3 regions of the Streptomyces sp. NPDC050509 genome follow, and region 3 is predicted to be linked to each of the others. Evidence: riboswitches for the same ligand, from Rfam matches in the RefSeq annotation. Region 3 holds a riboswitch; each other region holds the start of a gene.

Evidence for each region. Region 3 has a riboswitch for thiamine pyrophosphate ahead of ACIBJC_RS34445 (thiamine ABC transporter substrate binding subunit). Riboswitches for the same ligand answer to the same signal wherever they lie in the genome.
Region 1: linked by a shared signal. The riboswitch ahead of thiC (phosphomethylpyrimidine synthase ThiC) and the one ahead of ACIBJC_RS34445 (thiamine ABC transporter substrate binding subunit) in region 3 are both predicted to bind thiamine pyrophosphate.
Region 2: linked by a shared signal. The riboswitch ahead of thiO (glycine oxidase ThiO) and the one ahead of ACIBJC_RS34445 (thiamine ABC transporter substrate binding subunit) in region 3 are both predicted to bind thiamine pyrophosphate.

Annotation. Positions count from the first base shown of each region.
Region 1 covers NZ_JBITHL010000009.1:79,002-81,194, forward strand. The annotation lists gene thiC (phosphomethylpyrimidine synthase ThiC) at 1-1,181, opposite strand, end outside; TPP riboswitch at 1,174-1,318, opposite strand; gene ACIBJC_RS25300 (YibE/F family protein) at 1,399-2,193, shown strand, end outside.
Region 2 covers NZ_JBITHL010000008.1:374,800-376,992, reverse strand. The annotation lists gene ACIBJC_RS24400 (NAD(P)/FAD-dependent oxidoreductase) at 1-542, opposite strand, end outside; TPP riboswitch at 637-750, shown strand; gene thiO (glycine oxidase ThiO) at 748-2,004, shown strand; gene thiS (sulfur carrier protein ThiS) at 2,016-2,193, shown strand, end outside.
Region 3 covers NZ_JBITHL010000016.1:83,346-85,538, forward strand. The annotation lists gene rlmN (23S rRNA (adenine(2503)-C(2))-methyltransferase RlmN) at 1-835, shown strand, start outside; TPP riboswitch at 875-1,000, shown strand; gene ACIBJC_RS34445 (thiamine ABC transporter substrate binding subunit) at 1,091-2,193, shown strand, end outside.

The DNA of each region.
Region 1 (2,193 bases), on a different contig from region 3:
AGCGTGCGCAACTCGGCGAACTGCGCCTCGTCGTTGGCGTCCGCGATGGAGCCCGGCCGCAGCCCGTCGCCGAGGGAGTACGTCACGTCGTACGCGGCGAGGATGTCGCACAGCTCGTCGAAGTTCTCGTACAGGAACGACTCCTTGTGGTGCGCGAGGCACCAGGCGGCCATGATCGAGCCGCCGCGCGAGACGATGCCGGTCTTGCGGCGGGCCGTGAGCGGCACGTACCGCAGCAGGACACCGGCGTGGACCGTCATGTAGTCGACGCCCTGCTCGGCCTGTTCGATCACCGTGTCCTTGTAGATCTCCCAGGTCAGCTCCTCGGCCTTGCCGTCGACCTTTTCGAGCGCCTGGTAGAGCGGCACGGTGCCGATGGGCACGGGCGAGTTGCGCAGCACCCACTCGCGGGTGGTGTGGATGTTGCGGCCGGTGGAGAGGTCCATGACCGTGTCCGCGCCCCAGCGGGTCGCCCACGTCATCTTCTCCACCTCCTCCTCGATGGAGGAGGTGACCGCGGAGTTGCCGATGTTGGCGTTGACCTTCACCAGGAACCGCTTGCCGATGATCATCGGCTCGATCTCCGGGTGGTTGACATTGGCCGGCAGTACGGCGCGGCCTGCGGCGATCTCCTCGCGGACGACCTCCGGGGAGACGTTCTCCCGGATCGCGACGTACTCCATCTCCGGAGTGATCTCCCCCCGGCGGGCGTACGCGAGCTGGGTGACCGCCCGGCCCGGGCGGCCCCGGCGCGGCTGGCGTGGCCGCCCGGGGAAGACCGCGTCGAGCCCCCGCAGATCGGTCGTTCCGCTCCGGAGCAGTCCCCCGCGTGGGGAGGTGTGCTTGAGCCCGTCGTCCTCGGGGCGGGGCGGCCGGCCCGCGTACTCCTCGGTGTCGCCGCGGCCGATGATCCAGTTCTCCCGCAGCGGCGCGAGACCGCGGCGTACGTCGGTGTCGACGGTGGGGTCGGTGTACGGCCCCGAGGTGTCGTACAGCGTGACATCCGTGCCGTTGGTGAGGTGGACCTGGCGGACCGGCACCCGGAGATCGGGGCGGGAGCCCTCGATGTATCCCTTGTGCCAGCCGATGGACCGTCCGCCCGCGGTCCCGCCCGAGGGGGCCGGGTCCGCGCTGGTGTCCTCCGAGCCGGAGGCAGGCGTGTGTGCGTCCTGAATGGTCATGAGACCTACTCCCTACGCCGGCATTACCCGGTAACAGGTTCAGCGGTCGGCGCAGCGCAGGTGTCCGGGGAACCGTCCCCGGGACTACACGTCAGCGCCCTCTCAGCCCGGTGCTCCGAGCTCCCGCGTGTGCAAAGGTGCCTCCACGCTAGCGTCATATCGGGCGCGCTGAACAGAGGGCCCCACGCTTGCTCCACCTTCTTGCGATGATCGGTCGGTGACCCCACCCACCCAGTCTCACGAATCGCACGGCCACTCGCACAGTCATGGCCCCGCCGTGCCGGTCTCCCGGCACCTCCGCAAGGTGATCGCGGCGGTGCTGATTCCGTTCGCGGCCGCCGTGGTGGTCGGACTCGCCGTGCTCTGGCCGGGCGGTGCGCCCGCGCACGAGCGGACCGGTGTGGGTTTCGACCGGCAGACCTTCGAGGGCCAGGTGGTCCAGCTCGAACGGGTCGCCTGCAAGGACGTGAACGCCTCCCAGGTCCCGTCGACCGGTGACACCTCGACGCCCCAGGGCCGCGAGGCGGTGCAGGAAGAGACCGGCGAGTGCAAGAAGGCAACGGTCGAGCTGAAGAGCGGCAAGGAGAAGGGTCACACCTTCATCGAGATCGTCCAGCCGGACGCGCCGCGGCAGTTTCACGTGAAACAGGGCGTTGTGGTCGCCTATGCGCCGGACGCTCCCCGGGATCTCCAGTACTCGGTGTCCGATGTGGACCGCCAGTTCCCGTTGACGCTGCTGGCCGGGATCTTCGCGATCGCGGTGATCGTGGTGGGGCGGATGCGGGGGGTCATGGCGCTGGTCGCGCTCGTGGTCTCGTTCGCGATCCTGACGCTGTTCATCCTGCCGGCGATCCTCCAGGGCTCGAATCCGCTGGTGGTGGCGGTGGTGGGGGCGAGCGCGATCATGCTGGTGGCGCTGTATCTGTGCCACGGCCTGACGGCCCGTACCTCGGTGGCGGTGCTCGGCACTCTGATCTCGCTGCTGCTGATCGGCCTGCTGGGGTCGCTCTTC
Region 2 (2,193 bases), on a different contig from region 3:
ACGACCGTCACGGCGCACCCGGCCTCGCGGGCGGCGGTGGTGAACTCCGCGCCGATCCACCCGGCGCCCACGACGACGACCCGCTGCCGCCGCTCCAGCACGGGGCGCAGCCGCTCGGCGTCGTCGAGGGTGCGCAGCGGATGGACAGCGGGCATGCCCTCCGTGCCGGGCAGTACGGCGGCCTCGGCGCCGGTGGCGATGACCAGCACGTCGTACGGGACGGGCCCGGCGGTGGTGTCGATCTCCCGGGCGGACGGCCGCAGCCCGGTGGCTTTCAGGCCCACCCTGAGGTCTACGGAGAGGGCCGCGAAGTCGATGTCGAAGGCCGAGCCTTCGGCCTGGCCGAGCAGGACGGCCTTGGAGAGCGGGGGCCGGTCGTAGGGCGGGTGCGGTTCCTCGCCGATCAGGGTGATCCGGCCGTCGTACCCCTTCTCGCGCAGGGCCACGGCGGTCTGTACGCCCGCCATGCCCGCGCCGACGACGACCACTCCGGGCTCGTCCGTCCGCCCGTCCCGCCCGAGTCCCTGCGTCAGTTCGCTCACCCGGCCACCTTAGAGAGGCGGTGTCCGCCTCGTGAACGGGCCACGGCCGACACTCCCTTACCGGGCGGCGGACCGCGCGTTAGGCTTTCCGTCGACACTACCTCGCGGGAGTCCGGACGCACCGGGCTGAGAGGGAGGCTGGAGCGGCCTCCGACCGTACGAACCTGATCCGGGTCATGCCGGCGAAGGGAGGGGCTGGACGCCCATGCAGTCATCCCAGCGATCACCTCTGGAACAACCGCCCCACGGAACACAGGGGGCGTCCGCCTCCACGGGGTACGACGTCCTCGTCGTCGGGGGCGGGATCATCGGTCTGGTCACCGCCTGGCGGGCGGCGCAGCGCGGGCTGCGGACCGCTGTCGCCGACCCCGATCCGGGCGGCGGCGCGGCGCGCGTCGCGGCGGGCATGCTCGCCGCCGTCACCGAACTCCACCACGGCGAGCAGACCCTGCTCGGCCTCAACCTCGCCTCCGCCGAGCGCTATCCCGCGTTCGTCGCGGAGCTGGAGGAGGCGAGCGGCCGGGACACCGGCTACCGCGCGTGCGGCACGCTCGCCGTGGCCCTGGACTCCGACGACCGCGCCCAGCTCCGTGAGCTGCACGCCCTCCAGGTGCGCTCGGGGCTGACGTCCGAGTGGCTCACGGGGCGCGAATGCCGGCGCCTGGAGCCGATGCTCGCGCCGGGCGTACGCGGTGGTCTGCGGGTCGACGGCGACCACCAGATCGATCCGCGGCGGCTCGCGGCGGCGCTCCTGACGGCCTGCGAACGGGCCGGGGTGGTCTTCCACCGCTCCTGGGCGCGGCGGCTCTCCGTCGTACGGGACCGGGCCGCAGGCGCCGTCCTGGCCGACGGCGGCGTGCTCGGCGCGGACCGGGTGGTGCTGGCGGGCGGCAGCCTCAGCGGCGGGCTGGCGGGCGTGCCCCCTGAGGCCGTGCCGCCCGTACGGCCCGTCAAGGGGCAGGTGCTGCGGCTGGCGGTGCCCCGCCCTTACGCGCCCTTCCTGTCCCGGACGGTACGGGCCGTGGTGCGCGGCTCCCAGGTCTATCTCGTGCCGCGCGAGAACGGTGAGCTGGTCGTCGGCGCGACCAGCGAGGAGCTGGGCTGGGACACGACGGTCACGGCGGGCGGGGTGTACGAGCTGCTGCGCGACGCGCACGAGCTGGTGCCCGGCATCACCGAGCTGCCGCTGACCGAGACCCGCGCGGGGCTGCGCCCCTGCTCGCCGGACAACGCGCCGCTGCTGGGGCCGACCGTGCTGCCGGGGCTCTCGCTGGCCACCGGCCACTACCGCAACGGGGTGCTGCTGACGCCGGTCACCGGTGAGGTGCTGGCGACCGTCCTGACGACCGGTGAACTGCCGCCCGAGGCCGCGCCCTTCACCCCGTTGCGCTTCTCCCCCGCCGCGTCCGGCTCCCCTACCGCGACCGGTTCCCCGTCCGCCTCCCTGGAGCAGCCCGTATGAACACCGCCGTGATGTACGTGTCCGTCAACGGCGAGCCACGCGAGTTCGCCCCCGCGACCACGCTCGACACCGTCGTCGCGACCCTCACTCCGGCGCGCTCCGGGGTGGCCGCCGCCGTCAACGAGACGGTGGTCCCGCGTACCCGCTGGTCCGGCACCGCGCTCAACGACGGCGACCGGGTGGAAGTCC
Region 3 (2,193 bases):
CGACGACACGACCCGTAAGACGCTCTGGCGGCTGCACGACGGCACGCTCGTCGAGTCCGTACTGATGCGCTATCCCGACCGGGTCACCATGTGCATCTCGTCGCAGGCGGGCTGTGGGATGAACTGCCCCTTCTGCGCGACCGGACAGGCTGGCCTGGACCGCAATCTGTCCACGGCGGAGATCGTCCACCAGATCGTCGACGGGATGCGCGCACTGCGCGACGGCGAGGTCCCCGGTGGCCCCGCGCGGCTGTCCAACATCGTCTTCATGGGCATGGGCGAGCCCCTCGCCAACTACAAGCGCGTTGTCGGCGCGATCCGCCGGCTCACCGACCCCGAGCCGGACGGTCTTGGCATCTCGCAGCGCGGGATCACCGTCTCCACGGTCGGACTGGTGCCCGCGATGCTGCGCTTCGCCGACGAGGGCTTCAAGTGCCGGCTCGCGGTCTCCCTGCACGCCCCCGACGACGAGCTGCGCGACACCCTCGTTCCGGTCAATACGCGCTGGAAGGTACGGGAGGTGCTGGACGCCGCGTGGGAGTACGCGGAGAAGTCCGGCCGCCGGATCTCCATCGAGTACGCCCTGATCCGCGACATCAACGACCAGGCATGGCGTGGCGACCGGCTGGGCCGGCTCCTTAAGGGCAAACGGGTCCACGTCAACCTGATCCCGCTCAACCCGACGCCGGGCTCGAAGTGGACGGCGTCGCGCCCGGAGGACGAGAAGAAGTTCGTCGAGGCGATTGCGGCGCACGGCGTGCCGGTGACCGTACGGGACACGCGGGGCCAGGAGATCGACGGGGCGTGCGGACAGTTGGCCGCCACGGAGCGCTAGGCGGGCCTGGGGGTAACCTTGGCTCGAAACGCATTGCATATTTTCCGACAGGGGAGCGCCACAGCGCTGAGAGTGCGGCACATGTCCGTGAGAGCGGGCAGCGGTCGCAGACCCTCTGAACCTTGCCCAGGTCATTCTGGGTAGGAAGTTCGGACATCACTCAAGCTGTTGCGCCCTGTCCGGGCTCGGTCCGTACCTACGGTCGGCCCCCGGACAGGGCCGCGTCTTCTCCTGGACATCCCAGGAGGAAAATCAGTGAGCACCATCCGTACCCGTACCGGCGTCAGAAACGCGGCGTACGCCGCGCTCGCGGCGACTCTCGGTGTCGCGACCCTCGCCGCCTGTGGCGGCTCCGACGGCTCCGCGTCGTCCGGCGACGGGGGGAGCGGTGGCACGAAGTCCAAGACCGTCACCCTCGTCAGCCACGACTCGTTCAACGCGTCCCCCGCGGTGCTGAAAGAGTTCACCAAGGAGACCGGCTACACCGTCAAGGTGCTGAAGAGCGGCGATGCCGGCGAAGCGCTCAACAAGGAGATCCTGACCAAGGGATCGCCCCAGGGCGACGTCTTCTTCGGCGTCGACAACACCCTGCTCTCCCGTGCCCTCGACAACGGCCTGTTCACGCCGTACGAGGCGAAGGGCCTGGGCCGGGTCGACGCGAGCGCGCGGCTCGACAAGGAGAAGCATCGGGTCACCCCGATCGATAACGGCGATATTTGCATTAACTACGACAAGAAGTACTTCGCGGACAAGAAGCTTGCGCCACCGCAGTCCTTCGACGACCTGATCAAGCCCCAGTACAAGAACCTCCTCGTCACCGAGAACGCCGCGACCTCCTCGCCCGGCCTCGGCTTCCTCCTGGGCACCGTCGCGCGCTACGGGGACGACGGCTGGCAGGACTACTGGAAGAAGCTCAAGGCCAACGGCGTCCAGGTCGTCGACGGCTGGGAGCAGGCGTACAACGAGAGCTTCTCCGGTTCTGCGGGTGGCAAGAAGGCCAAGGGCGACCGGCCGCTGGTCGTCTCGTACGCCTCCAGCCCGCCTGTCGAGGTGCTGTACGCGAAGCCGCAGCCCCAGCAGGCCCCGACAGGGGTCTCCACGGGTACGTGCTTCCGGCAGACCGAGTTCGCGGGGCTGCTCGACGGCGCGAAGAATGCGGCGGGTGGCAAGGCCCTGCTGGACTTCCTGATCAGTGAGAAATTCCAGGCGGACATGCCGCTGAACATGTTCGTCAACCCGGTGGTCAAGGGCGTCGCGCTGCCCGAGTTGTTCACGAAGTTCGGCGCGACCGTCGACCGGCCCGAGACCGTGGCACCTGACCGTATCGCCGCCAACCGTGAGCAGTGGATCCAGTCGTG